DNA from 3 places in the Erwinia sp. LJJL01 genome. Region 1 is predicted to be linked to each of the others. Evidence: predicted binding sites of a transcription regulator. Region 1 holds the regulator's gene; each other region holds the start of a gene.
What was found. Region 1 encodes ArgR, which controls arginine synthesis, uptake and breakdown. Its sites were predicted from a motif close to ANTGAATAAAAATACANT; they were not measured.
Positions count from the first base shown of each region.

Region 2: a site for ArgR is predicted at 2,494-2,511, ahead of argE (acetylornithine deacetylase). Genes of this name have one in related genera too.
Region 3: a site for ArgR is predicted at 3,245-3,262, ahead of argA (amino-acid N-acetyltransferase). Genes of this name have one in related genera too.

Region 1 covers NZ_CP178576.1:1,419,442-1,429,189, forward strand. Annotated here, with positions in the region: gene rplM (50S ribosomal protein L13) at 1-57, opposite strand, end outside; gene zapE (cell division protein ZapE) at 302-1,429, opposite strand; gene zapG (Z-ring associated protein ZapG) at 1,606-2,004, shown strand; gene degQ (serine endoprotease DegQ) at 2,126-3,508, shown strand; gene degS (outer membrane-stress sensor serine endopeptidase DegS) at 3,591-4,646, shown strand; gene mdh (malate dehydrogenase) at 4,778-5,713, opposite strand; gene argR (transcriptional regulator ArgR) at 6,082-6,552, shown strand; gene yhcN (peroxide/acid stress response protein YhcN) at 7,007-7,270, shown strand; gene yhcN (peroxide/acid stress response protein YhcN) at 7,381-7,650, shown strand; gene yhcN (peroxide/acid stress response protein YhcN) at 7,755-8,018, shown strand; gene ACLI4M_RS07450 (barstar family protein) at 8,098-8,367, opposite strand; gene ACLI4M_RS07455 (NAD-dependent succinate-semialdehyde dehydrogenase) at 8,419-9,748, opposite strand, start outside.
Region 2 covers NZ_CP178576.1:2,055,045-2,064,792, forward strand. Annotated here, with positions in the region: gene ppc (phosphoenolpyruvate carboxylase) at 1-1,049, opposite strand, end outside; gene argE (acetylornithine deacetylase) at 1,295-2,446, opposite strand; gene argB (acetylglutamate kinase) at 2,569-3,345, shown strand; gene ACLI4M_RS10380 (argininosuccinate synthase) at 3,372-4,586, shown strand; gene argH (argininosuccinate lyase) at 4,677-6,050, shown strand; gene ACLI4M_RS10390 (redoxin family protein) at 6,124-6,855, opposite strand; gene oxyR (DNA-binding transcriptional regulator OxyR) at 6,991-7,911, shown strand; gene sthA (Si-specific NAD(P)(+) transhydrogenase) at 7,894-9,294, opposite strand; gene fabR (HTH-type transcriptional repressor FabR) at 9,486-9,748, shown strand, end outside.
Region 3 covers NZ_CP178576.1:892,036-901,783, forward strand. Annotated here, with positions in the region: gene mltA (murein transglycosylase A) at 45-1,187, opposite strand; tRNA gene ACLI4M_RS04985 (tRNA-Met) at 1,390-1,466, shown strand; tRNA gene ACLI4M_RS04990 (tRNA-Met) at 1,535-1,611, shown strand; tRNA gene ACLI4M_RS04995 (tRNA-Met) at 1,655-1,731, shown strand; gene amiC (N-acetylmuramoyl-L-alanine amidase AmiC) at 1,816-3,063, opposite strand; gene argA (amino-acid N-acetyltransferase) at 3,277-4,650, shown strand; gene recD (exodeoxyribonuclease V subunit alpha) at 5,308-7,146, opposite strand; gene recB (exodeoxyribonuclease V subunit beta) at 7,143-9,748, opposite strand, start outside.

The DNA of each region.
Region 1 (9,748 bases):
GTCAACAACATACCAGTCACGTTGGACCGATTCTGGCTTGGCTGTAAAAGTTTTCATCTAAAAGCTTACCCAAATTAAGTTACACGTTGGTGAAATCCCAAACGCTTGAATAAACGGTTGGAGCTCACACGACCATCTTGACCAGTAAGCCCACCCCTTCGGATAGAGTTACTGGAACACAAAGAGTTTTGGGAAAAAAACCTTTGCTGTAACGTGGGGTCGCAAGATTATAGAGAAGTCGCCCAAAAAGATCGAACGTTTTCTGCGATAAAATCCTCATCCCGCCACGCCCATTCAAGTTTCAGGGCAAATGCGGCAGTCGCAGATACTCTTCACTCTGCATTTCCTGCAGACGGGATACGCAGCGTTGATACTCAAACTTCAGCCGCGTGCCCTGATAAATCTCGTACAGTGATGCTTCCGCCGAGACCACCAGCTTGACGTGCCGCTCGTAGAATTCATCCACCAGCGCCAGAAATCGCCGTGCCTGGTCTTCGGTCTTGTAAATCATCACCGGCACATCATACAGCAATACGCTGTGAAAACGGCGCGACAGTTCAATATAGTCGTGCTGGCTGCGCCCTTCCCCACACAGCGCAAGGAAACTCATCGCCACAACGCCCTCAGCCACGCCCAACGTGGGCAGCTTACGGTGATTAATCTCCAGCGGTTCATGGGCTTGACGCGGTTTTCCCGCCAGCGCCACGAACATCCGCTCCATCTCTTTGGCGGTCTCTTCACCGAGCGGCGTCATCCACAGATGCGCCGAGGTTAGCGTGCGCAGGCGGTAATCGATACCGGCATCAACATTCATGATTTCGCAGTGCTGCTTGATCATCTCAATCGCAGGTAGAAAACGTGCGCGCTGCAAACCGTTACGATAGAGATCGTCCGGCGGAATATTTGACGTGGCGACCAGGGTGATGCCACGGCTGAACAGCGCTTCCATCAATGTGCCGAGCAGCATCGCATCGGTGATGTCTGAGACAAAAAATTCGTCAAAACACAGCAGGTCGGTTTCTGCCTTGAAGCGGTCGGCGACAATCTGCAGTGGGTCACTCTGCCCCTGCAGTTCTGTCAGCTCCTGATGCACGCGCAGCATAAAGCGATGAAAGTGCAGGCGCTGCTTACGCTCACCAGGAATCGACTGAAAAAACATATCCATCAGCCAGGTTTTGCCGCGCCCAACGCCGCCCCACATATAGAGACCGCGCGCCGGTGCCTGGACCGTCGATTTGCTTTTGCCCATCAGCTTATTGAGCTTGCCAAACAGACCGCCGCTGGCGGCAGACGCAGGAGGGCTAACACGGCTTAACGCCTGCCAGATACCGTCTAAGCGGGTCATGGCGGCGCGCTGAACTTCATCGGGCTGATACTCGCCGTTTTCCAGCGCTTGCTGATAGCGCAACAGCGGGGACATCGTTTGCATAATTGAGTCACATTCCCTGAAAAAAAGGCCTATGCCGGTGTTGATCGTCGAAAAAAAAGTCGTTCTACACTAAGCGAAGCTGCCGCAGGATTCCACTTCCAATACATTAGCGGTTATAGTGGCTGGTATCAGATGGAAAAGCCCTACGTAACAACGAAGACTATATGGGAGTCATTATGACCTGGGAATACGCGCTTATTGGGTTAGTAGTTGGGATTATTATTGGCGCGGTAGCAATGCGTTTCGGCAACAAAAAACTGCGCGAGCAACGCAGCCTGCAGTACGAGCTGGAAAAGAGCAAGGCAGAGCTGGCGGATTATCGTGAAGAGCTGACTAACCATTTTGCCCACAGCGCCGAGCTGCTGGACAACATGGCACGCGACTACCGTCAGCTGTATCAGCATATGGCGAAAGGTTCTAATGACCTGCTGCCAAACCTGCCGGGTGAGAAAAACCCGTTTGCTTATCAGCTGACAGAATCAGAAGCGGATAACGACCAGGTGCCGGTAGAGATGCCGCGTGACTACCCGGACAGCGCCTCTGGCCTGCTGCGTGGCGAGCGCGCTACCAAATAATCATCTTCGTGGGGTGCCAGCCACCCCACGTTTCAAGCACCGTTCAGTTCACTGCAAGACACATACAGCCTGCCATTTTGGCGATGGGCATCATTTCCCTGCTAGCGAGAGTTTGCTTCCGATGAAGAACAAATTATTTCTGTTAAGCGCATTAGCATTGAGTGTCGGTGTCAATATGGCCACAGTCCCTGCGGCTGTGGCTGCTCTTCCTGGACAGATTCAGGGCCAGCAGGTGCCGAGCCTGGCACCAATGCTGGAGAAAGTTCTGCCGGCCGTCGTCAGCGTTCACGTTGAAGGGACAGAAAAAGAGAGCCAGCAGCAGATCCCCGACCAGCTAAAACGCTTCTTTGGTCAGGATGGAGAGGAAGGTGCCCCCGGTGACGATAAGTCGCAGGAGTTTGAAGGGCTGGCCTCCGGGGTGATTATCGATGCCGCCAAAGGCTATGTGCTGACCAACAACCACGTGGTGAATGGCGCAGATAAAATCAGCGTGCAGCTGAGCGATGGTCGCGAATTCACGGCCAAGCTGGTCGGTCACGATGAGCAGACCGATATCGCACTGCTCCAGTTGATCGATGCGAAGAATCTGACCCAGATAAAAATTGCTGACTCTGACCAGCTGAAGGTCGGGGACTTTACCGTGGCCATCGGTAACCCGTTTGGCCTGGGACAGACGGCCACCTCGGGGATCGTGTCGGCGCTCGGCCGCAGCGGTCTTAACCTTGAGGGGCTGGAAAACTTTATTCAGACCGATGCCGCGATTAACCGCGGTAACTCCGGCGGTGCGCTGGTGAATCTTAACGGTGAGCTGATCGGGCTGAATACGGCCATCCTTGCGTCAAGCGGCGGCAATATCGGCATTGGCTTTGCGATTCCAAGCAATATGGCGATGGGTCTGGCCCAGCAGCTGATCCAGTTTGGTGAAGTGAAACGCGGCCAGCTGGGCATCAAGGGCACTGAGATGACCGCCGATATGGCGAAAGCCTTTAAGGTTGATATCCAGCACGGCGCCTTCGTCAACGAGGTGCTGCCGCAGTCGGCGGCCGCGAAAGCGGGGATTAAAGCGGGCGATATCATTACCAGCGTCGACGGTAAAAACGTTGCTAACTTTGCTGAACTGCGGGTGAAAATCGGCACCACGCCGCCGGGCCAGGAAGTGAAAGTGGGCCTGCTGCGTGACGGTAAACCGGTCACGGTCACCGTTAAGCTGGATAACAGCAGCCAGACGACCGCCAGTGCCGAACTGATGACCCCAGCGCTGCAAGGGGCCACCCTGAGCGACGGCGCGGCCAAAGATGGCACCAAAGGTGTCAAAGTCGACGAGGTGGCGAAAGCGACTCCGGCGGCGCAGTTTGGCCTACAGAAGGATGATGTGATCGTTGGCGTTAACCGCACGCCGGTACAGAATCTGGCAGAGCTGCGTAAACTGCTGGAGACCAAACCGGATCTGCTGGCGCTGAGCATCATGCGCGGCGATGAGAATATCTATCTGCTGCTGCGTTAACCCTGCCACGCGGACACAGGCTACTGTGTCCGCGTAACTCATGCTATCCTGCCAGTCGTTTATTCATACACTGCCTAAAACCATGTTTCCTAAACTTTTGCGTTCAGCGATCTTCGGCCTGATTGTGGCCGCTATCCTTCTGGTAGCCGTGCCGGGCCTGCGGCTGGGCAGCGATCTGCTGTCTACTGCCGACGACAGCGCCGATCTTCAGCCGGTCAGCTACAACGCGGGGGTAAAACGCGCCGCGCCTGCGGTAGTGTATGTTTACAACCGCAGCGCCAACGGCACCAGCGATGTGCTCGGCTCTGGGGTGATCATGGATCCGCGCGGCTATATTCTGACCAACAAGCATGTAATCAACGACGCCAGCCAGATCATCGTCAATCTGCAGGATGGCCGCTACTTTGAAGCGATGCTGGTCGGTTCTGACTCACTGACCGACCTGGCGGTGCTGAAAATCAATGCGGTGAATTTACCGGTGATCCCGATCAATCCGCAGCGCGTCGCGCACGTTGGCGACCTGGTGATGGCGATCGGTAATCCGTATAACATCGGGCAAACGGTGACGCAGGGTATCATTGGCGCCACCGGACGGGTTGGCCTCAGCCCTTCCCGCCATCAGGATTTCCTGCAGACCGATGCGTCTATTAACCGCGGCAACTCAGGCGGCGCGCTGATTAACTCGCTGGGCGAATTGATGGGCATTAACACCCTCTCCTTTGATAAAAGCAGCAACGGCGAAACGCCGGAAGGTCTGGGCTTTGCAATTCCTACCAAGCTGGCGACGAAGGTGATGGAGAAACTGATCCGCGACGGGCGGGTAATACGCGGCTATATCGGCATTACCGGGCGCGAATTCCGCCGCTACAGCGGTCAGACATCAGGTATGGATCATAATCAGGGCATCGTGGTGACTGAGGTGAAGGCCGGCGGCCCGGCAGATAAAGCCGGTATTCAGGTCAATGATGTGATTACCCGCGTGAATAATGCGGCGGCGGTATCACCGGTAGAAACCATGGACCAGGTGGCTGAGATCCGCCCGGGCACGGTGATTAACGTCGATATCACGCGCAACGAGAAGAAGATGACGATGCCGGTCACGGTGCTGGAGTACCCGGACGAGATCCAGACGCAATAATCCCCTTCATACTTGACGCCGCAACTGCGTTGGCTGCATGTATTCACCCCGGTCACTTACAAAAGTAAGCTCCCGGGGATTCGTACATTTGCCGCCTTGTTGCGACGCCAATTATTTTGGGGAAGACTTAATCACTTGATAAAATCTTCACCCAGCACAATATCTTTTTTCAGCGTATCCAGCATGCCATTCAGCGACTGCTGTTCAAAGGCGCTCAGCTGGCCAATCGGACGGCGCTCAACAATCCCCTTTTTACCCAGCAGCAGCGGCTGCGAGAAGAAACGCGCGTATTCGCCGTCCCCTTCGACATAAGCACATTCCACCACATCGCTTTCGCCCTGCAGCGCACGTACCAGTGACAGACCAAATTTCGCCGCGGCCTGCCCCATCGACAGCGTGGCCGATCCGCCACCCGCTTTCGCTTCAACCACTTCGGTACCGGCATTCTGAATGCGTTTAGTGAGGTCAGCAGCTTCCTGCTCGCTGAAGCTGACGCCTGGGATCTGCGACAGCAGCGGCAGGATCGTCACGCCTGAGTGACCGCCAACCACCGGCACGTTGAGTTCTTCTGGCTGCTTGCCTTTCAGCGCAGCAACAAAGGTGTTGGAACGGATGATGTCCAGCGTGGTGACGCCGAACAGTTTGTTTTTGTCATAAACACCGGCTTTCTTCAGCACTTCCGCTGCAATCGCGACGGTAGTGTTAACCGGGTTAGTAATGATACCGATCAGGGCGCCAGGACTGGTTGAGGCGACTTGCTCAATCAGGTTACGCACAATACCGGCGTTGACGTTGAACAGGTCAGAACGGTCCATACCCGGCTTACGCGCCACGCCTGCGGAGATCAGTACCACGTCAGCACCTTTCAGCGCCGGGGTGGCATCTTCGCCGCTGAAGCCTTCGATTTTCACTGCGGTAGGGATATGGCTTAGGTCGACCGCCACGCCGGGAGTCACTGGGGCGATATCGTACAGAGAGAGTTCTGAACCTGCCGGAAGCTGGGTTTTCAGCAGGAGGGCTAATGCCTGGCCGATACCACCTGCTGCACCGAGAACTGCAACTTTCATCCTAAACTCCTTATTATATTAAGCATTTATTGTGCCGTGAAATCCATGTTGCTCTATCCGGATTTGCTGAAACGCGAGTTTAGCTGGCGGTTCAGCACGACAGGATATCATCGTGATTCGGCGTTACATTACACCGTTAGCGCTAACTGGAACAACCTCATTATTATAACAAATCGTTCACTTCTTGCCCGCTTCAGCAAGCCGTCAGCAAATTTTTTTTCCCATTCAAACTCTGTTAAACTGCACGCCCCTGGCGGCTTTAGCCGGCGGCTGCACCATTTCCCATTTGCATAAAAATTCATTTAATTGCATAATAATTTAATATCCCGCCACGGGCATGGCTTCTATTTTCCTCGAATCGGTAACCTATGCGTAACCCATCAAAACAAGAAGAGTTAATTAAGGCGTTCAAGGCCTTACTAAAAGAAGAAAAATTCAGCTCGCAGGGCGAAATCGTCAGCGCGCTGCAGGAAGATGGCTTCGAAAATATCAACCAGTCGAAAGTCTCACGCATGCTGACCAAGTTCGGCGCGGTGCGCACGCGTAACGCGAAAATGGAGATGGTCTACTGCCTGCCTGCTGAGCTGGGCGTGCCGACCACCACCAGCCCGCTTAAGAATCTGGTGCTGGATATCGACTTCAATGATGCACTGGTGGTTATTCACACCAGCCCAGGTGCCGCGCAGCTGATCGCACGCCTGCTGGATTCACTGGGGAAAGCCGAAGGCATCCTCGGAACCATTGCCGGTGATGACACTATCTTTATTACGCCAGCCCGTGCGTTCACCGTTAAGCAGCTGCACGATGCCATTCTGGTCCTGTTCGAACAGGAACTGTAAAGCATGCCGCTTATAAGACTTATGCATATCGTGGCGTAGGTCTCCTCCGTACAACTTTGTTCTATGCGACGAAATCCTCAGGGCCGTCATCATACGGCCCTTTGCTATTCCCCTGATAATTCAGTACTCAGCAGCAGATCTCACTGCCTTTGCTGGTCAATACGCCCGCCATCACCCGCTTAAATTTCTTCCAGCAATGTGATCTATCCCTAATAAGCGCACAAATTGTTAATTTCACGCAGCCTGATGTTTTTCCAAGCATTTAACGGGGTGAGGGTAAAATATAAGCGTTTTTTATAACGGTTGGTTATTAAAAACCCCTTCACATCACAAGAATCCCAACAAAACATTATTAGCATGCTATTAATTTTTTACGTTATTAGATCTATACTTGTTTTCGTGATGCAAATCACAGTAATTAAAAAGATAAAAACAGTTGACGAGGAATCAAATCATGAAAGTTACCACTACTATTGCTACCTTTGGCCTTCTTTCTGCTCTGTCATTCGGCGCTTTCGCCGCTGAATCTATCAACGCAGAACAGGCTAAAAATCTTCAGCCAATCGGCACTGTCAGCGTAAGCGGCATTGCGGGTTCACCGATGGATATCCACCAGGCGCTGAACGATAAAGCCGACCAGAAAGGTGCCACCGCTTATCGCGTTATCGAAAATAATGTGAATGGCAACTGGCATGCTACTGCCGAGCTGTACAAATAAGTTCGTATCTGTCTGAGAGTAAAAACAAAAAAAATTACGGTAACCCCAAGAATAATAAACGTTTTTTAGCCCTTTCGGTTACCGCCCAACCCAATTTCTGGAGTCATATCATGAAAACTACCTTCACCATCGCTGCTTTAGGTCTTGCTTCCGTTCTTTCATTTGGTGCCAGCGCTGCCAGCCTGGTGACTAACGATCAGGTTAATAATCAGAACCTGCAGTCAGTCGGTACCGTCAGCGTGAGCGGCATTAACGGCACTACCATGGATATTCGTCATCAGCTGTCTGAGAAAGCGGATCAGCAGGGTGCCAGCGCCTACCGTGTGATTGAAGCGCGTAACGACGGCAACTACCACGTAACGGCTGAACTGTATAAATAACCGTTAACGAACAGACATCGGGCGCTGTCAGCGCCCGTCCGTGACATGACCGCGGTCATAAAGTCGAAGCCCGCAGGTTGTTGGTCACAATGAGGAGATTAAATATGAAAATCAAAACAACCATCGCTGCATTGAGCCTGTTTTCACTGGTCAGTTTCGGCGCCAGCGCCGCACAGCTGGTCAATAACCAACAGGCAGAGAATCTGCAATCTGCGGGGACGATTACATTAAGCGGTGTGGCAGGCGTGCCGTCGGATATCCGTCAGCAGGTGTCACAGAAAGCGGATAGTGAAGGTGCCAGTGCTTACCGAATTGTTGAAGCGCGCAATCAGGATAACTGGCATGTCACCGCCGAGCTGTATAAGTAATTCCTCGTCGATGGGCACACCCGTTGCCCGGCAAGACGAACCCTTTGGCCCCGTTCGCCGGGGCCCTTTTTTTGCCTGACTATTTAACGTTAAAGCGAAACTCGCCATCAAGCTCCTCTTCCGCTTCATCAAATAGCAGAATCAGCGCGCCGTAGCGTCGCCTCTGGCCGCTGCCCAAATTGACGAACTCAATCTCCAACGGTAATGGCATTTGCGGCCCGGTGATAGCATCCCACAGACTGTCCAGATCGGCGATGGTACGATCCGTCAGGGCAAATCGTTCGCTGAACTGCCGGAAGAAATGTGCCTGATCGACAATCACATCAAAGTCGAAAATCTCTCTTTTCATTCGGTCTGCTCCGCAGGACACACAGCTGGGCGGCGACTGCCGCCCGTTGGGTTAAAGTCCGCCAATATGCAGGGCTTTCACTTCCATATACTCTTCCAGCCCCAGCACCGAGCCTTCACGCCCTAATCCCGACTCTTTTACGCCACCAAACGGCGCAAGCTCGGTGGACACCGCACACTCGTTAATTCCCACCATGCCGCTTTCCAGCGCGGCTGAGACGCGAAATACGCGCTGCAGGTTTTGCGTATAGAAGTAAGCTGCCAGGCCAAATTCGGTGTCGTTGGCACGGCGGATCACCTCCTCTTCCTCATCAAAGCGGAAGCACGCCGCCACTGGACCAAAGGTCTCTTCCCGTGACAGCTTCATGCTTTCATTCGCTTCGGCAATCACCGTAGGCTGCCAGAAGTTGCCGCCCAGCGCGTGACGCGCTCCCCCGGTAATGACCTTGCCGCCATGACTAAGCGCATCATTGACGTGCTCCTCGACTTTTTCCAGCGCCGAAGCCTCAATCAGCGGGCCAACCACGACGCCCTCATCCATGCCATTGCCGACTTTTAGCTTTTTCACTTCGTCTGCCAGCTGGTTAACGAAGCGGTCGTAGACGCTGTTATGAATATAGAAGCGATTCACACTGACGCAGACCTGCCCGGCGTTGCGGAATTTGTTGGCGATGGCCCCTTTTACCGCCGCATCTATATCGGCATCCTCAAACACGATATAGGGCGCGTTGCCCCCCAGCTCCATCGAGACTTTTTTCATCGTCTCTGACGCATTGCGCATCAGCAGCTTGCCGACCTGGGTGGAACCGGTAAAGGAGATTTTGCGCACCGCTTTACTGGCCATAATCGCGTCGCTGATGGCGTGAGTATCGCCCGCGACCGCATTGAGAACGCCGTCCGGTACGCCCGCTTTTTTCGCCAGCGCCAGCAGGGCAAAGGCTGAAAGCGGGGTGTTATTCGCCGGTTTGATGATGCCGGTGCAGCCCGCCGCTAACGCCGGACCCAGCTTGCGCGTCAGCATCGCCATCGGGAAGTTCCACGGGGTAATTGCCGCCACCACACCTATCGGCTCGCGCGTGGCCAGAATACGGCTGCCGGGCTTGGCCGGTGGGATAATCTCACCGTTGGCGCGCTTGGCCTGCTCGGCAAACCACTGAATAAAGCTGGCGGCGTACTCCACTTCACCCTCGGCTTCTTTTAACGGCTTGCCCTGTTCGGCGGTCATCAGTTGGCCGAGCCAGGCTTTGTTTTCAATCATCAGCTGATACCAGCGATGCAGAATCTCGGCCCGCTCTTTGGCCGTTTTTGCCCGCCACGCCGGGAATGCCGCGGCGGCGGCGGCAATCGCCTGTTCCGTTTCCGCCTTACCCGCTTTAGCCACC
Region 2 (9,748 bases), 640 kb from region 1:
TCGTTGGAGATCAGCAGGTTGGCCGGGCGCGGCAGGCGCTCGCCCTTCAGACGGCGCTCCAGATAGGCCTGGGTGCTCATCAGCTGGCCGCGCAGGTTTTTCATGATCTCGCGGTACGGCTCCAGCGCTTCCGGGTTGCCGCACAGCTCGCGCACTTCTGGCGTACATTCCGACATCGACAGCTCAGAGACCAGCACGGCGATATCACGCAGGAACAGATCGGTGGCTTTCCAGCGGCTGAGCTGCAGCACATGGCGGGTTATGTCGGCGGTGACGTTCGGGTTGCCGTCACGGTCGCCGCCCATCCACGAGGTGAACTGTACCGGGACAAAATCGACCGGCAGCTGATAGCCAAAGGACTCTTCAACCTGCTCGTTCAGCTCGCGCAGGAAGTTAGGCACCCCTTCCCACAGGCTGTTTTCAACCACAGCAAAGCCCCATTTGGCTTCATCAATCGGGGAAGGGCGGTATTTGCGAATTTCATCGGTGTGCCAGGCCTGGGCGACCAGCTGGCGCAGGCGGCGCATGATCTGCCCACGGTCATAGTCGGACAGGTCGTTGTGATCCAACTGCTTAAGGCAGCTGTTCACTTCCACCAGTTTGTGGATCAGGGTACGGCGGGTAATTTCAGTCGGGTGCGCGGTAAGAACAAGTTCCAGCGACAGGGATTCAATGGCCTCACGAACGGCGGCTTCGGTCAGGTCCGGCTGCTGCTTCAGGCGTTCAAAGGTGTTCGCCAGCAGCTCTGTCTGATTCGGGCCTTCGCCCTTTGGTGAAATGGTGTGGTACTGCTCGGCCACGTTGGTCAGATTGAGGAACTGACTGAACGCGCGGGCGACCGGCAGCAGTTCATCGTTGGACAAATTTTGCAGCGTGGTCAGCAGTTCCTGACGGTGGGCATCATTTCCCGCACGTGATGACTTGGAGAGCTTACGGATTGTTTCAACCCGATCGAGAATGTTCTCTCCCAGAGCATCCTTAATTGTATCCCCGAGCAGTTTGCCGAGCATACTGACATTACTTCGCATTGCGGAATATTGTTCGTTCATATGACCCCTGACACCCTTCTTGTATTTGTTACTTTATTTCACCCTTATGGGCATAACGCAGCCTTTTATCTAGCCACGTTAAGAACCATTCGTCAATTGACTTAAATCTGCCCCATTGTGGTGCTAACTTGCGGGAATTTATGAAATTTAATGGCGACGGAGTGAGATAAGTTATTCTTATCATCCCGAATAATTGAAATCAGGGGCAAACGGCTGTTTTCACAGTCAATTGCCCCGATTTTCACTTAGTGATAGCAAAAATGATGCACCACCTGGGCGATCAGTTCGCGAGTCGGCTTAATAAATGCGGTATCGATAAATTCATCCGGCTGGTGTGCCTGATTGATCGATCCCGGGCCTAAAACCAGCGTCGGGCAGATTTCCTGAATAAACGGTGCTTCGGTGCAGTAGTTCACCACTTCGGTTTCGGTCCCCAGCAGTTTCTCCACCACCTGCACCAGCTGGTGCTCACGCGGGCATTCGTAGCCCGGGATTGGCGGGTGCAGTTCACCCACGGTCAGTCGACCCGGCCAGCGCGCACTGACCGGGGCCAGCGCGTCATTCAGCAGCTCATCGAGATCGCTTAACGTCAGCCCCGGCAGCGGGCGGATATCCATATGCAGCTCGCAGCAGGCGCAGATACGGTTGGCCGCATCACCGCCGCTGATGTGGCCGAAGTTCATGGTCGGATAAGGAATGGCGAAGCCGTCGTGGTGGAAGCGTGTCTTCAGCGTGTTGCGCAGCGCCATCAGCTGGGTGATTGACTCATGCATCAGCTCAATGGCATTGACGCCGCGCCCCGGATCGCTGGAGTGGCCGGACTGGCCCTGAATGCGGATCACGTTAGACAGATGGCCTTTGTGCGCCCGCACCGGTTTCAGCGAGGTAGGCTCACCGATTATCGCGCAGTCCGGGCGTAGCGTGGTGGATTCAGAAAAGAATTTCGCCCCGGCCATGGTGGTCTCTTCATCGGCGGTGGCGAGGATATACAGCGGCTTTTTCAGCGCTGACACGTCAATATCACGCAGGGTGTCTAAAATAAAGGCGAAGAAACCTTTCATGTCGGCGGTGCCGAGGCCGTAAAGCTTGTTGTCGTGCTCGGTCAGAGTGAACGGGTCGCGCGTCCAGCGGCCATCGTCAAACGGCACCGTGTCGGTGTGACCGGCCAACAGCAGGCCACCTGCGCCTTCGCCGCTCTTCGCCAGCATATTGAATTTGTTGCGCGTGCCGGGCACCGGCTGCACTTCCACGCTGAAGCCCAGATCGCGGAACCAGCCGGCCAGCAAACTGATTAAAGTTTCATTACTCTGGTCGAGCGCGCTGTCGGTGGCGCTGATTGATGGCGTTGCAATCAGTTGGCGGTAAATCTCAATAAAAGGGGGTAATTTTGTCTTCACTGTTGACAGTCCTTGGGTTAGGATAGTATCAATATTCATGCACTAATAGTGAATAAAAATACAATATCAGCGACCAGATGGAAACCGATAATTCTATCTATCACAGAGAGCGAGTTGAGTTGATGACCAATCCGTTAATTATCAAGTTAGGCGGTGTGCTGCTGGACAGCGAAGAGGCGCTTGAGCGTCTGTTTACTGCACTGGTTAGCTACCGTACCACGCATCAGCGACCGCTGCTGATCGTTCACGGTGGCGGCTGCCTGGTCGATGAACTGATGAGCAAGCTGGCGCTGCCGGTGAAGAAGAAAAACGGTTTGCGCGTCACTCCCGCCGATCAGATCGACATTATCACCGGGGCGCTGGCGGGTACAGCGAACAAAACCCTGCTGGCCTGGTCGAAAAAACATGGCATTGATGCCGTTGGCCTGTGTCTCGGCGACGGCGGCAGTGTTGAGGTGGCACAGTTTGATGATGAACTGGGTCACGTGGGGCTGGCAACGCCGGGTTCCCCACGCCTGATTACTACGCTGCTGGGCGCGGGCTATCTGCCCGTGGTCAGCTCAATCGGCATCACCGCTGATGGCCTGCTGATGAACGTCAACGCTGACCAGGCGGCGACGGCACTGGCCGCGACGCTGGGTGCCGATCTGGTCCTGCTCTCGGACGTTAGCGGTATTCTCGATGCTAACAAGCAGCGCATCGAAGAGATGACGGCGGAAAAAGCCGGGCAGCTGATCGCTGACGGGGTGATTACCGACGGTATGATCGTTAAAGTAAATGCCGCACTCGAAGCCGCCCGTACTCTGGGCCGCCCGGTGGATATCGCCAGCTGGCGCCATGCCGAACAGCTGCCGACCCTATTTAACGGCGTGTCCATCGGCACCCGTATCCTCGCTTAAACAGAAACGTTTTCAAGGAAAAGACAATGCAAGACAAAAGCATCAAAAAAATCGTACTGGCTTACTCCGGCGGTCTGGACACTTCGGCCATCATTCCATGGCTGAAAGAGAACTACGGCGGGTGTGAAGTGGTGGCGTTCGTGGCGGATATCGGTCAGGAACGTGGCGATCTGGAAGGCGTTGAGCAGAAAGCGTTACAGTCCGGTGCGTCAGAATGTCACGTGGTGGACCTGCGTGAAGAGTTCATCAGCGAGTACGTTTATCCGGTGCTGCAGACCGGTGCGCTGTATGAAGGCACTTACCTGCTGGGGACGTCGATGGCGCGCCCAATCATTGCTAAAGCGCAGGTTGAGCTGGCGCTGAAAGTGGGGGCTGATGCCCTGTGCCACGGCGCAACCGGTAAAGGTAACGACCAGGTACGTTTCGAAACCACCTACACTGCGCTGGCTCCACAGCTGAAAGTGGTCGCGCCATGGCGTGAGTGGAACCTGCGTTCCCGTGAAGCGCTGCTGGACTATCTGAAAGAGCGTAATATCCCGACCACCGCGTCGCTGGAGAAAATCTACAGCCGTGACGAAAATGCGTGGCACATCTCTACCGAAGGCGGCGTGCTGGAAAGCCCGTGGAATGCCCCGAACAAAGATTGCTGGGTGTGGACCGTCGATCCGCTGGAAGCACCGGATCAGCCTGAGCAGGTTACCGTCTCCGTAGAGAAAGGCCGCGTGGTTGCCGTCAATGGTGAAGCGCTTAGCCCGTTCGGCTGCCTGGACAAACTGAATGCCATTGGTGCGCGTCACGGCGTGGGCCGTATCGACATCGTGGAAAACCGTCTGGTGGGCATCAAGTCCCGCGGCTGCTACGAAACGCCTGGCGGCACCATCATGGTTAACGCGCTGCGCGCGGTTGAGCAGCTGGTTCTGGACCGTGACAGCTTCAAATGGCGTGAGCAGCTGGGCCTGGAAATGTCCTATGTCGTTTATGACGGTCGCTGGTTCGCACCGCTGCGTAAATCCATTCAGGCTTCTGCCGCTGCACTGGCGGAAGATGTGAGCGGCGAAGTGGTGCTGCAGCTGTACAAAGGCCAGGTGACCGCTATCCAGAAGAAATCGGCCAACAGCCTCTATTCTGAAGAGTTCGCCACCTTCGGCGAAGACGAAGTGTACGATCACCGTCACGCGGGCGGCTTTATCCGTCTGTTCTCGCTCTCTTCACGCATCCGCGCGCTGAACGAGAAGAAGTAATATTTCGGGCGAGGTAACTCGCCCCTACAGGCATTCGTAGGGGCGGCACATGTGCCGCCCTTATTACATTATTTGAAGGGAGTACGCATCATGGCACTTTGGGGTGGACGGTTTACGCAGGCTGCAGATCAACGTTTCAAGTTATTCAATGACTCACTGCGCTTCGACTATCGTCTGGCAGAGCAGGACATCACCGGTTCCGTTGCCTGGTCCAAAGCGCTGGTGACCGTCAATGTTTTAACCTCCGATGAGCAGCAGCAGCTGGAAGGCGCGCTGAATGTTCTTTTGGAAGAAGTGCGCGCGAATCCACAGCAGATTCTGGAAAGTGACGCCGAAGATATTCACAGCTGGGTGGAAGGCAAGCTGATCGACAAAGTCGGTTCGCTGGGCAAAAAGCTCCATACCGGCCGTAGCCGTAACGATCAGGTCGCGACCGACCTGAAACTGTGGTGTAAGGCGCAGGTCAGCGAGCTGCTGATCGCCACACGTCAGTTCCAGCAGGCGCTGATCGCCACCGCGGAAGCCAATCAGGATGCGGTGATGCCGGGTTATACCCACCTGCAGCGCGCCCAGCCGGTGACGTTTGCACACTGGTGCCTTGCCTATGTTGAGATGCTGGCGCGCGACGAAAGCCGCCTGCAGGACACGCTGAAGCGCCTTGACGTCAGCCCGCTGGGCTGTGGCGCACTGGCAGGAACCGCCTATGAAATCGACCGCGAGCAGCTGGCCGGCTGGTTAGGCTTTGCCTCTGCCACCCGCAACAGCCTTGATACCGTTTCTGACCGCGATCATGTGCTGGAGCTGCTGTCCGATGCGTCTATCGGTATGGTGCACCTGTCGCGCTTTGCCGAAGATCTGATCTTCTTCAATACCGGTGAGGCGGGCTTTGTTGAGTTGTCTGATAAAGTGACTTCCGGCTCTTCCCTGATGCCGCAGAAGAAAAACCCGGACGCGCTGGAGTTGATCCGTGGCAAAGTGGGCCGCGTACAGGGTGCCCTGACCGCGATGAGCATGACGCTGAAAGGCCTGCCGCTGGCGTACAACAAAGATATGCAGGAAGACAAAGAAGGGCTGTTCGACGCGCTCGATACCTGGTCTGACTGTCTGCATATGGCGGCACTGGTGCTGGATGGCATTCAGGTGAAACGTCCGCGCTGCCAGGAAGCGGCCGAGCAGGGCTATGCTAACTCCACCGAGCTGGCGGATTATCTGGTCGCCAAAGGCGTACCGTTCCGTGAAGCGCACCATATTGTTGGTGAAACCGTGGTGGAAGCGATCAAGCAGGGCGTGGCGCTGGAAGCACTGAAGTTATCTGATTTGCAGAAGTTCAGCAGCGTGATTGGCGAGGATGTTTACCCGATCCTGTCGCTGCAATCCTGCCTCGACAAGCGTAATGCGCAAGGCGGCGTCTCACCGCATCAGGTATCGAAAGCGATTACCGCAGCGAAGCAGCGTCTGGCGTAATCGCGTTGTGGGTCGGCAAGTCCGACCCCTGGGTAAAGTTGTAGGGGATGAGCATGCCCATCCCCTTTTTGTTTTACGCCGCGAAGAACTGCTCTAAATCATCGCTGCCGCCGATGTGGCGCCCGCCGATAAACACCTGTGGCACGGTGGAGCGGCCGCTAACGGCACGCAGGCTGACGGTGGTCGCATCCTGGCCCAGCACGATCTCTTCAAACTGAATCCCACGGTCAATCAGCATCTGTTTTGCCTTGGCGCAGAACGGGCAGCCCGGCTTGCTGAACAGGGAAACGGACTCCTGCACCTTATATTCCGGCGCAACATAGCGCAGCATGGTATCCGCATCGGACACTTCAAACGGGTCGCCCGGCTTGTTTGGTTCGACAAACATTTTCTCTACCACGCCGTTGCGCACCAGCATTGAGTAGCGCCATGAGCGCGGACCAAAGCCAATGTCAGCTTTCTCAACCAGCATCTCCATGCCGCGGGTGAAATCCCCGTTGCCATCGGGAATAAAGGTGATGTTCCCGGCGCGCTGATCGGCTTTCCAGGCGTTCATCACAAAGGTGTCATTGACCGACACGCACAGGATGCTGTCCACGCCATGTTTTTTGAACACGTCGGACAGCTCGTTATAGCGCGGCAGATGGCTGGAGGAGCAGGTTGGGGTAAATGCGCCCGGCAGTGAAAAGACGATCACCGTTTTATCTTTAAACAGCTCATCAGTGGTGACGTCGACCCAGCTATCGCCCTGACGCGTGTGAAAAGTGACCTGCGGGATTGATTTACCTTCCTGACTTGCAAACATAAAAGACCTCTTAATAAACGGATAAGGCTGCTGTATTTCTGCAGGGGCACATTATTGTCATTCAGGCTTGATAGGGATAATCGTTGGTTGCTATGCTATCTATCGTCACGGGCTATCGTGGAATAGAGGATTGAGATGAACATTCGTGATCTGGAGTATCTGGTTTCGCTGGCGGAACATCGCCATTTTCGCCGTGCCGCCGATGCCTGCCATGTCAGCCAGCCAACGCTGAGCGGGCAGATCCGCAAGCTGGAAGATGAGCTGGGCGTGATGCTGCTGGAGCGCACCAGCCGCAAAGTGTTATTCACCCAGGCCGGGCTGCTGCTGGTGGATCAGGCGCGTACCGTGCTGCGCGAAGTGAAAGTGCTGAAAGAGATGGCCAGCCAGCAGGGCGAGGCGATGTCCGGCCCGCTGCATATCGGCCTGATCCCAACCGTTGGCCCGTATCTGCTGCCGCAGATTATTCCTTCGCTGCATCGGACCTTCCCGAAGCTGGAGATGTATCTGCACGAAGCGCAGACTCAGCAGCTGCTGGCGCAGCTCGATAGCGGCAAGCTGGACTGTGCCATTCTGGCGCTGGTGAAAGAGTCGGAAGCGTTTATTGAAGTCCCGCTGTTTGACGAACCGATGAAGCTGGCAATCTATGCCGATCATCCATGGCATGAGCGCGATCGCGTGCCGATGTCGGATCTGGCCGGTGAGAAGCTGCTGATGCTGGAAGACGGACACTGTCTGCGCGATCAGGCGATGGGCTTCTGCTTCCAGGCGGGTGCCGATGAAGATACGCACTTCCGCGCAACCAGTCTGGAAACGCTGCGTAATATGGTGGCGGCAGGCAGCGGGATTACGCTGTTGCCATCGCTGGCGGTGCCTAAGGAGAGAGTACGCGATGGGGTGTGTTATCTCGACTGTTATAAGCCGGTTCCACAGCGCACCATCGCGTTAGTGTATCGCCCCGGTTCACCTCTGCGCGGCCGCTATGAGCAGCTGGCTGAGGCGATCCGTGAACATATGCAGGGCGTGATGAGCAGCGGCGCGTTAAAACAGGCGGTTTAAGCCGTTTAGCGCCGCCACCCGGTAGGCTTCCGCCATTGTCGGGTAGTTAAAGGTGGTATTCACGAAGTACTCAATCGTGTTGCCACCGTTTTTCTGCTCCATAATCGCCTGACCGATGTGAATGATCTCCGCAGCACGCTCGCCGAAGCAGTGAATGCCGAGGATCTCTTTGGTCTCGCGGTGGAACAGGATTTTCAGGCTACCGACGTTCATGCCAACGATCTGCGCACGCGCCAGGTGTTTAAACTGCGCACGGCCCACTTCGTAAGGCACCTTCATCGCCGTCAGCTGCTGCTCGGTTTTACCAACGGAGCTGATTTCCGGGATGGTATAGATACCGGTTGGGATATCTTCAATCAGGTGTGCGGTCGCTTCACCTTTTACCATTGCCTGGGCAGCAATACGGCCCTGATCGTAGGCGGCAGACGCCAGGCTTGGGTAACCAATCACATCCCCCACCGCGTAGATATGCGGCTGCGCCGTCTGGTACATGCTGTTAACCTTCAACAGACCACGACCATCCGCCTCCAGACCGACGTTTTCCAGCGACAGTGAGTCGGTGTTACCGGTACGGCCATTGGCGTAAAGCAGGCAGTCGGCTTTCAATTTTTTGCCGGATTTCAGATGCATAATCACGCCATCTGCCACCCCTTCAATTTTCTCAAACTCTTCGTTATGACGAATAACGACGCCATTGTTCCAGAAGTGGTAGGAAAGCGAGTCTGACATTTCCTGATCGAGGAACGCCAGCAGGCGGTCGCGGGTGTTGATCAGGTCAACCTTGACCGACAGGCCACGGAAAATTGACGCGTACTCACAGCCGATCACCCCGGCCCCATAGATAATCACATGGTCCGGTTCGTGGTGCAGGTTGAGGATAGAGTCGCTGTCGTAGATGCGTGGATGGGCAAAGTCGACATCCGGCGGATGATAAGGGCGTGAACCGCAGGCGATAACGAATTTGCTGGCGGTCAGGCGTTCAATCGTGCCGTCATGGCTTTCAACTTCGATGGTGTTGGCATCAACAAAACGTGCATCACCCTGGAACAGCTCACAGTGATTACGCTCGTAGAAACCCTGACGCATGCGGGTTTGCTGGCTGATAACGTTTTCGGTGTGATTCAGAATGTCGGCAAAAGAAGAACGCAGAAGACGTGTGTGGTCGCTATACAGTGGGTTCTGGTTAAACTCGATAATGCGGCTGACGGCGTGGCGCAGCGCTTTCGAAGGGATGGTTCCCCAGTGTGTACACCCGCCGCCGATATTGTGGTAGCGCTCGATAACGGCAATGCGCGCTCCCTGTTTCACCAGCCCCATTGCGGCACCTTCACCGCCCGGACCGGAACCAATAACAATGGCGTCGTAATCATAAGACTGTTGCATACCAATACGTCCTATTTCTTATACAATTTTACAACGAGATTCTAACATCTCAGCGCGCAGTTCCCAATTGTAACCGTATTTTTTGCCATCAATTGCCAAATTACAGGGTTAACAGGCGTTCACAAAGTTTGGCCCACTGTACGCTGAAATTTTTGCTATAGTGCCCCCTTGCAGGCAAAACAGGCACTAATATGGGCGTCAGAGCGCAGCAAAAAGAACGTACACGGCGTACACTTATCGAAGCGGCGTTTAGTCAATTAAGCGCCGAGCGGAGTTTCGCCAGCCTTAGCCTGAGGGAAGTTGCCCGCGAAGCCGGTATCGCCCCAACGTCATTTTATCGTCACTTTCGTGATGTAGATGAATTAGGGCTGACCATGGTGGATGAGAGCGGCCTGATGCTGCGTCAGTTGATGCGCCAGGCGCGTCAGCGTATTGCCAAAGGTGGCAGCGTGAT
Region 3 (9,748 bases), 530 kb from region 1:
AATTCCTTAAAAGCAGCGGGCCGCAGCAAGCGGCCCGTCGGGGTTTACTGACTGACCAGTAATGACCCCTGAGAAGAACTGTTCTGTGCCGATGAGAATAGCGGCTGGCCCGCGCCCGGTGCGGCTTTTAAAACCCACACGCGGCCGTAGTGATTAAACCATCCGGCCATATGACCGGCGTCCGGGCCGATGCCCTGGTAAATATCAAAATGCTGGCCCTTGATTGCGCCGCCGACGTCCAGCGACACCATCATGCGCATCTCATATTTTCCGGTAAATTTACCGTTGTTGTCCAGTAAAGGAACTTCTGCCAGCAGCGCCGTTCCCGGTGGGATCAGCGAACGGTCAGAAGCTACCGAGGCTTTTGCCACCAGCGGCACCGCACTTGCCCCACGTACTGGCGCAAACGTTTCGGGCTTGAAGAACACAAAGGATGGGTTCTGCTCCAGCAGTTCGCGCACCTCTTCCGGGCTGTGCGTTTCACCCCAGTGGCGAATCGCCTGCATCGACATATCTTCACGCTTCACTTCACCGCGGTCGATCAGCACTTTGCCGATGCTGCGATAGGCATGGCCGTTTTTCCCGCCGTAGCCGAAGAAGGTCAGCGGGCGCCCGTCGCCGTAGTCAACGTAGCCGCTGCCCTGCACATCCATGATAAAGTTATCCATCAGTGAGTTGCTGTAACCCACGATATAGCGTTCACCCAGCGCACCGCTGTAGATATCTGCACGGCTTGGCAGGCGGCCACGTTTTGGCGGCATGCGGTAAAGCGGATACTGGAACTCACCCTGGCGGGTATATCGTGCTTCAATCACCGGCGTGTAGTACCCGGTAAACTGCACGTTGCCATAGTTGTCGGTGCCTTCCATCTGATAAGCATCCAGTCCGAACTGGCGCAGCTGGCGCGTATCGCCCCCGGCCATCAGCCAGCTCTCAATCGCGCTGTAGGTGCCCGACTGGCGCGAATACATGCCCGATGAATATGAACGGATCTGCCCCACCTGGTCGGCAAAGTCTCTGCCATTAACCGGGCGGCCTTTAGCGTTAGGCTGGTTGACCAGCCCGAGCGGCTGATCCAGTTTCCCGTCTTTATACTGTTGCCCACGATCGGTGGGTTTTGACGAACAGCCCGCCAGCAGTGCCAGCAGCGTGCCGGTCACCAGATATTTCGCCCAACGTCCTTTCATGCCTTGTTTACCTTTATACGGGAACCCTGGGCGAAGATAGCAAAGGCGTGGTCAGATTTAAACGTGCCGCCGGAAAAAGTACGCATTTGTGCAACAATTCAGCAGCTGGGTTAAAAAATGAGTTATAAGCACGATTTTACCCACTTATCCGCAAAAAGGGGTTGCAACAAAACCCATCAGGCGTATAGTGCGCTTCCACGGACGCGGGATGGAGCAGCCTGGTAGCTCGTCGGGCTCATAACCCGAAGGTCGTCGGTTCAAATCCGGCTCCCGCAACCAATTCACTAGCAGCTTAGTGAAGCAGCAGTAAAAGATAGTGTCGTGATGGAAGCGACAAACCACGCGGACGCGGGATGGAGCAGCCTGGTAGCTCGTCGGGCTCATAACCCGAAGGTCGTCGGTTCAAATCCGGCTCCCGCAACCAATTTTGTCTCGTGGTGAGAAGTAGAGTTAAAGCGTCAATCGGACGCGGGATGGAGCAGCCTGGTAGCTCGTCGGGCTCATAACCCGAAGGTCGTCGGTTCAAATCCGGCTCCCGCAACCAATTAAGCACCCTTAAGGGTGTTTTTTTGTATCTGAAATTTGTCCCCTTACCCAATATCCCGGCAGAATCCTTTCCGCCCGCTGACTATTTATGCGGTGCCAGTGACGCGCCGTTGGCAAAGTAGGCTTTTATCCCCGCCAGAATCGAATCTGCCACCTGATGCTGAAAACGCGTGGTGCGCAGCTTGCGCTCCTCTTCAACATTGCTGATAAAAGCCGTCTCAACCAGAATTGACGGGATATCCGGCGCTTTCAATACCGCGAACCCAGCCTGATCAACGCTGCGCTTGTGCAGATGGTTAATCTTCCCCATGCGCGAAAGCACCTCTTTACCAAACTTCAGGCTGTCGTTGATGGTCAGGCTCTGCACCATATCAAACATGGTGTGGTCGAGATAACGGTCGCCGCTCATGCTGACGCCGCCGATCAGATCCGATTCATTCTGCGTCTGAGCGAGGAAACGCGCAGCGGTGCTGGTTGCCCCTTTAGTCGACAGGGCAAAGACCGAAGAGCCCCGCGCCGCGCGGCTGGTGAAGGCATCGGCATGAATCGACACAAACAGATCGGCGCGCTGCTTGCGTGCTTTGGCCACCCTCACCTTCAGCGGGATAAACACATCTTCATTACGCGTCATATAAGCGCGCATATTCGGCTGCTTGTCGATAAGCTGCTTCAGGCGGCGGCCGATTTTCAGCACCACATCTTTTTCCCGCGTCTTATGCTTACCAATCGCGCCGGAATCTTCCCCGCCGTGGCCAGGGTCGATCATTATCACAATCGGCCGGTCTCTCCCTGCTTTGCCCGGCAGCGCGGCCTCCGCTGGCTGGCTACGTTCCAGATCCCCCTGGTTGTAATCTTTCAGCAACGCGAGCAGCGGATCATCATCCTGCGGCCGGTCCCGCGCCGGGTAGAGATCGAGCACCAGACGGTTTTTAATCCCGGCGACCGGATCGAGGGTGAACACCCGCGGGCTGACGTTCTGTTTTAGCTCCAGCACCAGCCGCACGGTGTTGCGATCAAACTGACCCACGCGCGCATTTTTAATGTAGGGGTCATCCTGGCGTACCAGATTGGCGACGCCGTTAAGCACGTGGTTAAGATGAATATTTTCAATATCCACCACCACGCGGTCAGGGTTGCTCAGCGCAAACTGCTTATATTTCAGGGCGGTATTCGACTCAATGGTCAGGCGCGAATAGGTAGTGGAAGGCCAGATGCGGATGGCCACCACGTGACTGCTGGCTGCCCAGCCTACCCGGCTAACGCTGAGCAGACAGACGGCCCCGGCGCCCTGTAGAAATCGCCGCCGGTTAAGCGAAGTTGAATCGGTCATGCCACTCCAGATGCTGTAATTTGTCTAATAAAAAGCCAATAGAGAAAATTTTGCAAAAACTTTAACGAATCCACCAGGCAGTGTCACCCCGAAAAAGCGAATAAATGCAGCATATTAGACTGTTGGAAATGCGCGAGCGGGTGATAAGTAAGGATAAAAGTCACTTGCACCCAGGGCGAGAAAAGAATAAAAATACACTTTTACCGAATAATAATGCAGAGAGGGTTTGCCGTGAAGGAACGTAGTACCGAGCTGGTTCAGGGATTTCGTCATACCGTTCCCTACATCAATGCCCACCGTGGTAAAACGTTTGTCATTATGCTGGGTGGTGAAGCCATCGAGCACGAGAACTTCTCCGGCATCATTAATGATATCGGCCTGCTGCACAGCCTCGGCATCCGCCTGGTGGTGGTGTACGGCGCCCGCCCGCAGATCGACGCCAGCCTTGCCGAGCGCAATCTGGAACCGCTCTACCATAAACACACCCGCGTCACGGATGCTCAGTCGCTGGAGCTGGTGAAGCAGGCCGCTGGCCGTCTACAGCTGGATATTACCGCCCGCCTGTCGATGAGCCTCAACAATACGCCTTTGCAGGGTGCGCATATTAATGTCGTCAGCGGTAACTTTATTATCGCCCAGCCGCTCGGCGTCGATGACGGGGTGGATTACTGCCACAGCGGGCGCATTCGCCGCATTGATGAAGAGGCGATCCATCGTCAGCTCGACAGCGGCGCTATCGTGCTGATGGGCCCGGTAGCGGTCTCCGTGACCGGCGAAAGCTTTAACCTGACCTCAGAAGAGGTGGCGACGCAGCTGGCGATTAAGCTCAAGGCCGAGAAGATGATCGGCTTCTGCTCCGAGCAGGGCGTGACCAACCGCGATGGCATGATTGTCTCTGAGCTGTTCCCGAACGAGGCGCAAAAGCGCATCGAAGAGCTGGAGAGCGACGAGGATTATCACTCCGGCACGGTGCGCTTCCTGCGCGGTGCAGTGAAGGCCTGCCGCAGCGGCGTGCGCCGTAGCCACCTGATCAGCTATCAGGAGGATGGCGCCCTGTTGCAGGAGCTGTTCTCGCGCGACGGTATCGGTACCCAGATTGTCATGGAGAGCGCCGAGCAGATCCGTCGCGCCACCATTAACGATATCGGCGGCATTCTGGAGCTGATCCGCCCGCTGGAGCAGCAGGGTATTTTGGTGCGCCGCTCGCGTGAACAGCTGGAGATGGAGATCGACAAGTTCACCATCATTGAACGCGACAACCTGACCATCGGCTGTGCGGCACTCTATCCGTTCCCGGAAGAACAGATCGGCGAGATGGCCTGCGTGGCGGTTCACCCGGATTATCGCAGCTCTTCACGCGGCGAGGCGCTGCTGGAGCGCGTCGCGCTGCAGGCGCGGCAGATGGGGCTGAAAAAGCTGTTCGTGTTGACCACCCGCAGCATTCACTGGTTCCAGGAGCGCGGTTTTATGCCGGTGGACGTCGAGCTGCTGCCGGAGAGCAAAAAAGAGATGTATAACTATCAGCGCCGTTCAAAAGTGCTGATGGTCGACCTGCACGAAGCCAGCGTGCATACCCGGCAGAGTTAATCCCGCACCGCGCGATTAACCGTAGGGGGCGACCCTCGGGCGGCCCCAAACAGCGGTCCGCCCCTACAAAAAACCTGCAGCACCGAATATCCTGAAGTGAATCGTAGGGGTCGACCATTTTTTCCGGTCGACCCTCGGGCGGACCCAAACAGCGGTCCGCCCCTACAAAAAACCTGCAGCACTGAATATCCTGAAATGAATCCTAGGTGTCGACCATTCTTTCCGGTCGACCCTCGGGCGGACCCAAACAGCGGTCCGCCCCTAAAAAAAACCTGCAGCATCGAATATCCTGAAATGAATCCTAGGGGTCGACCATTCTTTCCGGTCGACCCTCGGGCGGACCCAAACAGCGGTCCGCCCCTAAAAAAAACCTGCAGCATCGAATATCCTGAAGTGAACTGTAGGGGTCGACCATTTTTTCCGGTCGACCCTCGGGCGGACCCAAACAGCGGTCCGCCCCTACAAAAAACCTGCAGCACCGAATATCCTGAAGTGAACTGTAGGGGTCGACCATTTTTTCCGGTCGACCCTCGGGCGGCCCCAAACAGCGGTCCGCCCCTACAAAAAACCTGCAGCACCGAATATCCTGAAGTGAATCGTAGGGGTCGACCATTTTTTCCGGTCGACCCTCGGGCGGACCCAAACAGCGCTCCGCCCCTACGCAATCGTCAGGCGCTCTACTAATCCACTCCGGCGCCGGGTGCGCATTTTCACCGCACTGCTAAATACCGCTTTATCGGCGTACAGCGTCAGCTGCTGTTTGGCGCGGGTAATCGCGGTGTAGACCAGCTCCCGCGTTAATACCGGCATTACCTGGTTTGGCAGCACCATCAGCGTGTGCTCAAACTCCGATCCCTGGGATTTATGCACCGTCATCGCAAAGGCCGTATCGTGCGGCGGCAGGCGACTGGGCTGCACCGCTTTAATCGTGCCGTCCGGCAGCGGGAAAAACACCTTTAGCTGCTGCTCGTCATCCAGCATCGCAATACCAATATCGCCATTAAACAGCCCCAGCGCGCGGTCGTTACGGGCGATCATCACCGGCCGCCCGGCATACCATTTGCCGTACAGCGCCACATTACGGCGGATAAGTCCGGCGGCACGCAGCACCTGCTCAATGCGCTCATTCAACCCCGCCACGCCAAATGGCCCCTCGCGCAGCGCGCACAGCAGCTGGAAGCGGCTGAAGGCCGACAGCACCTCCGCAGGTGATGCTCCGCTCTTCAGCCGCATCAGATAGTCACGATAGCCCGCCACGCACTCATTCAGCAGCTGCTGATAGTCTTCGCTGCTGCTGAGCGCGTGACGCTTGATATCGCTAAAGCCCTGGGCAAAGACCTGCTCCACCCGCTTCACCTCACCGGCATTCACCGCCAGTGCCAGCTGGCCAATCCCTGAAGACTCCGTGAAGCGGTAGCTTTTGCGCAGCAGGCAGAGAGCATCGCGCACCTGGGGCGCATCAGCATCGTCCCGCCCTGCCACTTCACAGCCGGTAAGGCGCGACAGTTCGGCGGCACGCTGCACGCTGTAGCCAGACTCGGCACAGCGGCAGATATCGCCCAGCACAGCACCGGCTTCCACCGAGGCCAGCTGGTCACGATCGCCGAGGAATATCACCCGGGCCTGCGGCGGCAGCGCGGCGATCAGGCTGGCCAGCATCGGCAGATCGACCATCGAGGCTTCATCCACCACCAGCACGTCGAGGTGCAGCGGGTTCGCCGCGTGATAGCGCATCCGCTGGCTGCCGGGCAGCGCGCCCAGCAGCCGGTGCAGCGTGGTCGCCTCCTGCGGAAAGCTTTTCAGCACCGCAGCATCCAGCTGCAGGCTCTGCAGAGTTTTGCCCAGCGACTCCGTCAGGCGCGCCGCCGCTTTACCGGTCGGTGCCGCCAGCTCAATGCGTGGCGTACCCGGCGACAGTTCGATCAGGCTGGCTAGCAGCTTCGCCACCGTCGTGGTTTTGCCCGTGCCAGGGCCACCGGAAATCACCGCCACCTGCCGCGTGAGCGCCACCGCCGCGGCTATCTTCTGCCAGTCATCAGGCTGCTGACCAAAGTAGCGGTCCAGCGTCAGACGAATAAGCGCCTCTTCCCGCACCTGCGGGATCGGCTGGCGCTGAATAAACTGCGCCACTTCGCCTTCGCTCTGCCACATGCGGTGCAGATAGAGACGCTGCTGGTGCAGCACCAGCGGCGTTGCCGCGCTGCCGTCGCTGACCGCCGGCTGCGCCAGCAGCAGCGTTGACCAGTCGTCCGGTGCGCCCGCCGCCTGCCACAGCGCCTGCGCCAGCTCAGGGTGACGCCCGGCGAAAAAGGCTTCCGGCTGCAGCTGGTCCAGCGGCAGGCAGACGTGCCCCTCTCCCGCATCGCGGCTGACCAGCGCCGCCGCCAGCATCAGCGCGGGCTGCTGCTCAGTTGCCACCATCCGGGCAAACTGCACGTCGAGCGCGCGCAGCAGGCGCAGGCTCTGCGCCTGTTTCAGTAATTCAGCCAGCGTCATACGCCGCTCTCCGCTTGTTTGGCAAACAGCTGGTCGAGCGCCTCGACAAACTCCGGCGCGGGCCGCGTGCTGTAAATGCCATTGCTGGCATCGGTGCCGTCCAGGCCGCGCAGAAACAGATAGATCACCCCTCCAAAGTGCTGCTGGTAGTCATAGTCCGCCAGGCGGTGGCGCAGATAACGGTGCAGCGCGAGGGTGTAGAGCTGATACTGCAGATCATAGCGGTGCGACTGCATCGCCTGCGCCATTGCCTGCTGGGTATAGGCGCTGCTGTCTTCACCCAGCCAGTTGGATTTGTAGTCCAGCAGGTAATATTTCCCCTGCCAGCAGAACACCAGGTCGATAAAGCCTTTCAGCATGCCCTGCACCTGATAGAAATCCAGCGGCGGGCAGCCCGCCGACAGCGGGTCCTGACGTACCAGCGCGTCGAGCGCTTCTGCTTTTAGCAGGCGTTCAATCGGCAGGTAGAATTGTAACTCCACCCGGCGCGCATCGGCGGGCAGCTGGTGAAGCGAGACACCGCTGTCGTTAAGCGGCGTCTGTAAAATGCGCGTAATCCACTCGCGCACCACCGGCAGCCAGGCTTCATCCAGCCCCTGCCCGCTCAGCTGCTGCATCAGCCACGCATCGTCAACGGCTTCAGTGAACTCCAGCGTTTCAAACAGGCCGTGCAGGAAGGTGCCAGGCGCGGCACCGCGCGGAAAGGTGTGCGGCGTCAGCTGCGGCAGCCGCTCGGCGCTGGCTTCGCCGGCGGCATCCACATCGAGCCGCGGCAGCAGGTCCAGTGCCGTCGGCTGCCCGTGCTGCTGCAGGCCGGAGTAGCTGGTGACGCGCCAGTCATCGCGCAGCGTCCGCGCCATCTGCAGGCTGCTGAGGCTTTGCTCCTCCTCCCGCTGCGGCTGCCACGGCGCGTCATCAGGCTCGCCCGGCTCCAGCAGTGACGTGGCTTCGCTTTGCAGCGCGAGCAGAGCAGTGCGCAAGCCCGCGGCATCAGCCGCTTCCCCCTGCTGCACCAGATAGCCCAGCGCGCTGCGGTGCAGATCGCTGTTGCCCTCTTTTTTACGGTTGCCTTTGATCAGCGGCGCAATGCCGACGCTGCAGTGATACACCGAACGGGTCAGCGCCACGTAAAGCAGGCGCAGATCCTCCGCCAGCCGCTCCTGCTCCGCCAGCTCCACACTCTCTTCACCCTGCTGCAGATCGAGCAGTGCTTCAAAGGTCTGACGGTCGTGATAGACGCCGTTATCCGCCTCGCGGTAGTTCGCCACAAACGGCAGCCACACCAGCGGATACTGCAGCCCTTTAGATTTATGGATGGTCACTATCTGCACCAGGTGGCGGTCGCTCTCCAGCCGCAGCTGCTGATTGGCCACCGCGCTGTCCGGCTGCTCAAGCTGTTGTGCCAGCCAGCGCACCAGCGCATGCTCGCTGTCCAGAGTGGCAGCAGCCTCCTGCAGCAGTTCACCAAGATGCAGCAGATCGGTCAGGCGACGCTCGCCGCCATCGGAGGCCAGCAGATTCTCTGCCATCTGACGCTGCACCATCAGCTCGCGCAGCATCGGCAGCACGCCACGTTTCAGCCAGCGCTGGCGATATCCGGCAAACTCATCCACCAGCGCATCCCAGGCGCGCTCGTCGCGACTCAGGGCATCCAGCGCCAGGGCATCAAGCCCAAACAAACTGCTGGCCAGCGCGCTGCGTAACACTCTCTCCTGCTCCGGTGCCAGCACCGCCTGCAGCAGCCACAGCATCTCGCGCGCTTCCGGGGTGGTAAACACGCTGTCGCGATTGGAGAGATATACCGACGGGATATTCAGGCCGTTTAACGCCTCGCGCATCACCGAAGCTTCGCTGCGGCTGCGCACCAGAATAGTGATATCCGAAGCCTGCACCGGGCGCTGCTTATCGGCTTTACCAATCAGCGCTTTACCCAGCTGGCCGGCGCTGAGCCAGCGACAGATCTGCGCTGCACACTGGCGGGCCATAAACTGTTGGTAATCACTTACCCCCACGCCTTCCCCCGGCTGCAGCCAGAACTGCAATGCGGGCTGCGGCTGGCCATCGAGCCTAAAGCTTAAGGTCTGGTTCGGCTGCGCCGCGGCGACGGTGATAAAGGGGATTTCGCTGAACAGGAACGGATTGTTCTGGCGTAAAAACAGCTGGTTAACGCCGTCCACCATTGCCGGTGAAGAGCGCCAGTTTGTTTCCAGCGTGTAGTGGGCGCTAACTTCGGCGCGCGCCTTCATATAGGTAAAAATGTCCGCACCGCGGAAGGCGTAGATCGCCTGCTTCGGGTCGCCAATCAGCAGCAGAGCGCTGTCGGGCTGGCGCACGTACAGCGTCTGGAAAATGCGGTACTGCTGCGGGTCGGTATCCTGGAACTCATCGATCAGCGCGACCGGATAGCGCTGCCGAATAGCCGCCGCCAGTGCCGCACCGCCCGGCTGCTGCAGGGCGGCATCAAAGCGCCCCAGCAGGTCGTCGAAGCCCAGCTGCGCATGCAGGCGTTTCTCCTGTTGGGTGACAAAACGCACCTCGTGCAGCGCGCGGGCAATCACCAGGTCACGCAGCGATAGCGGCTCGGCAAGGAAGGCATCGATCT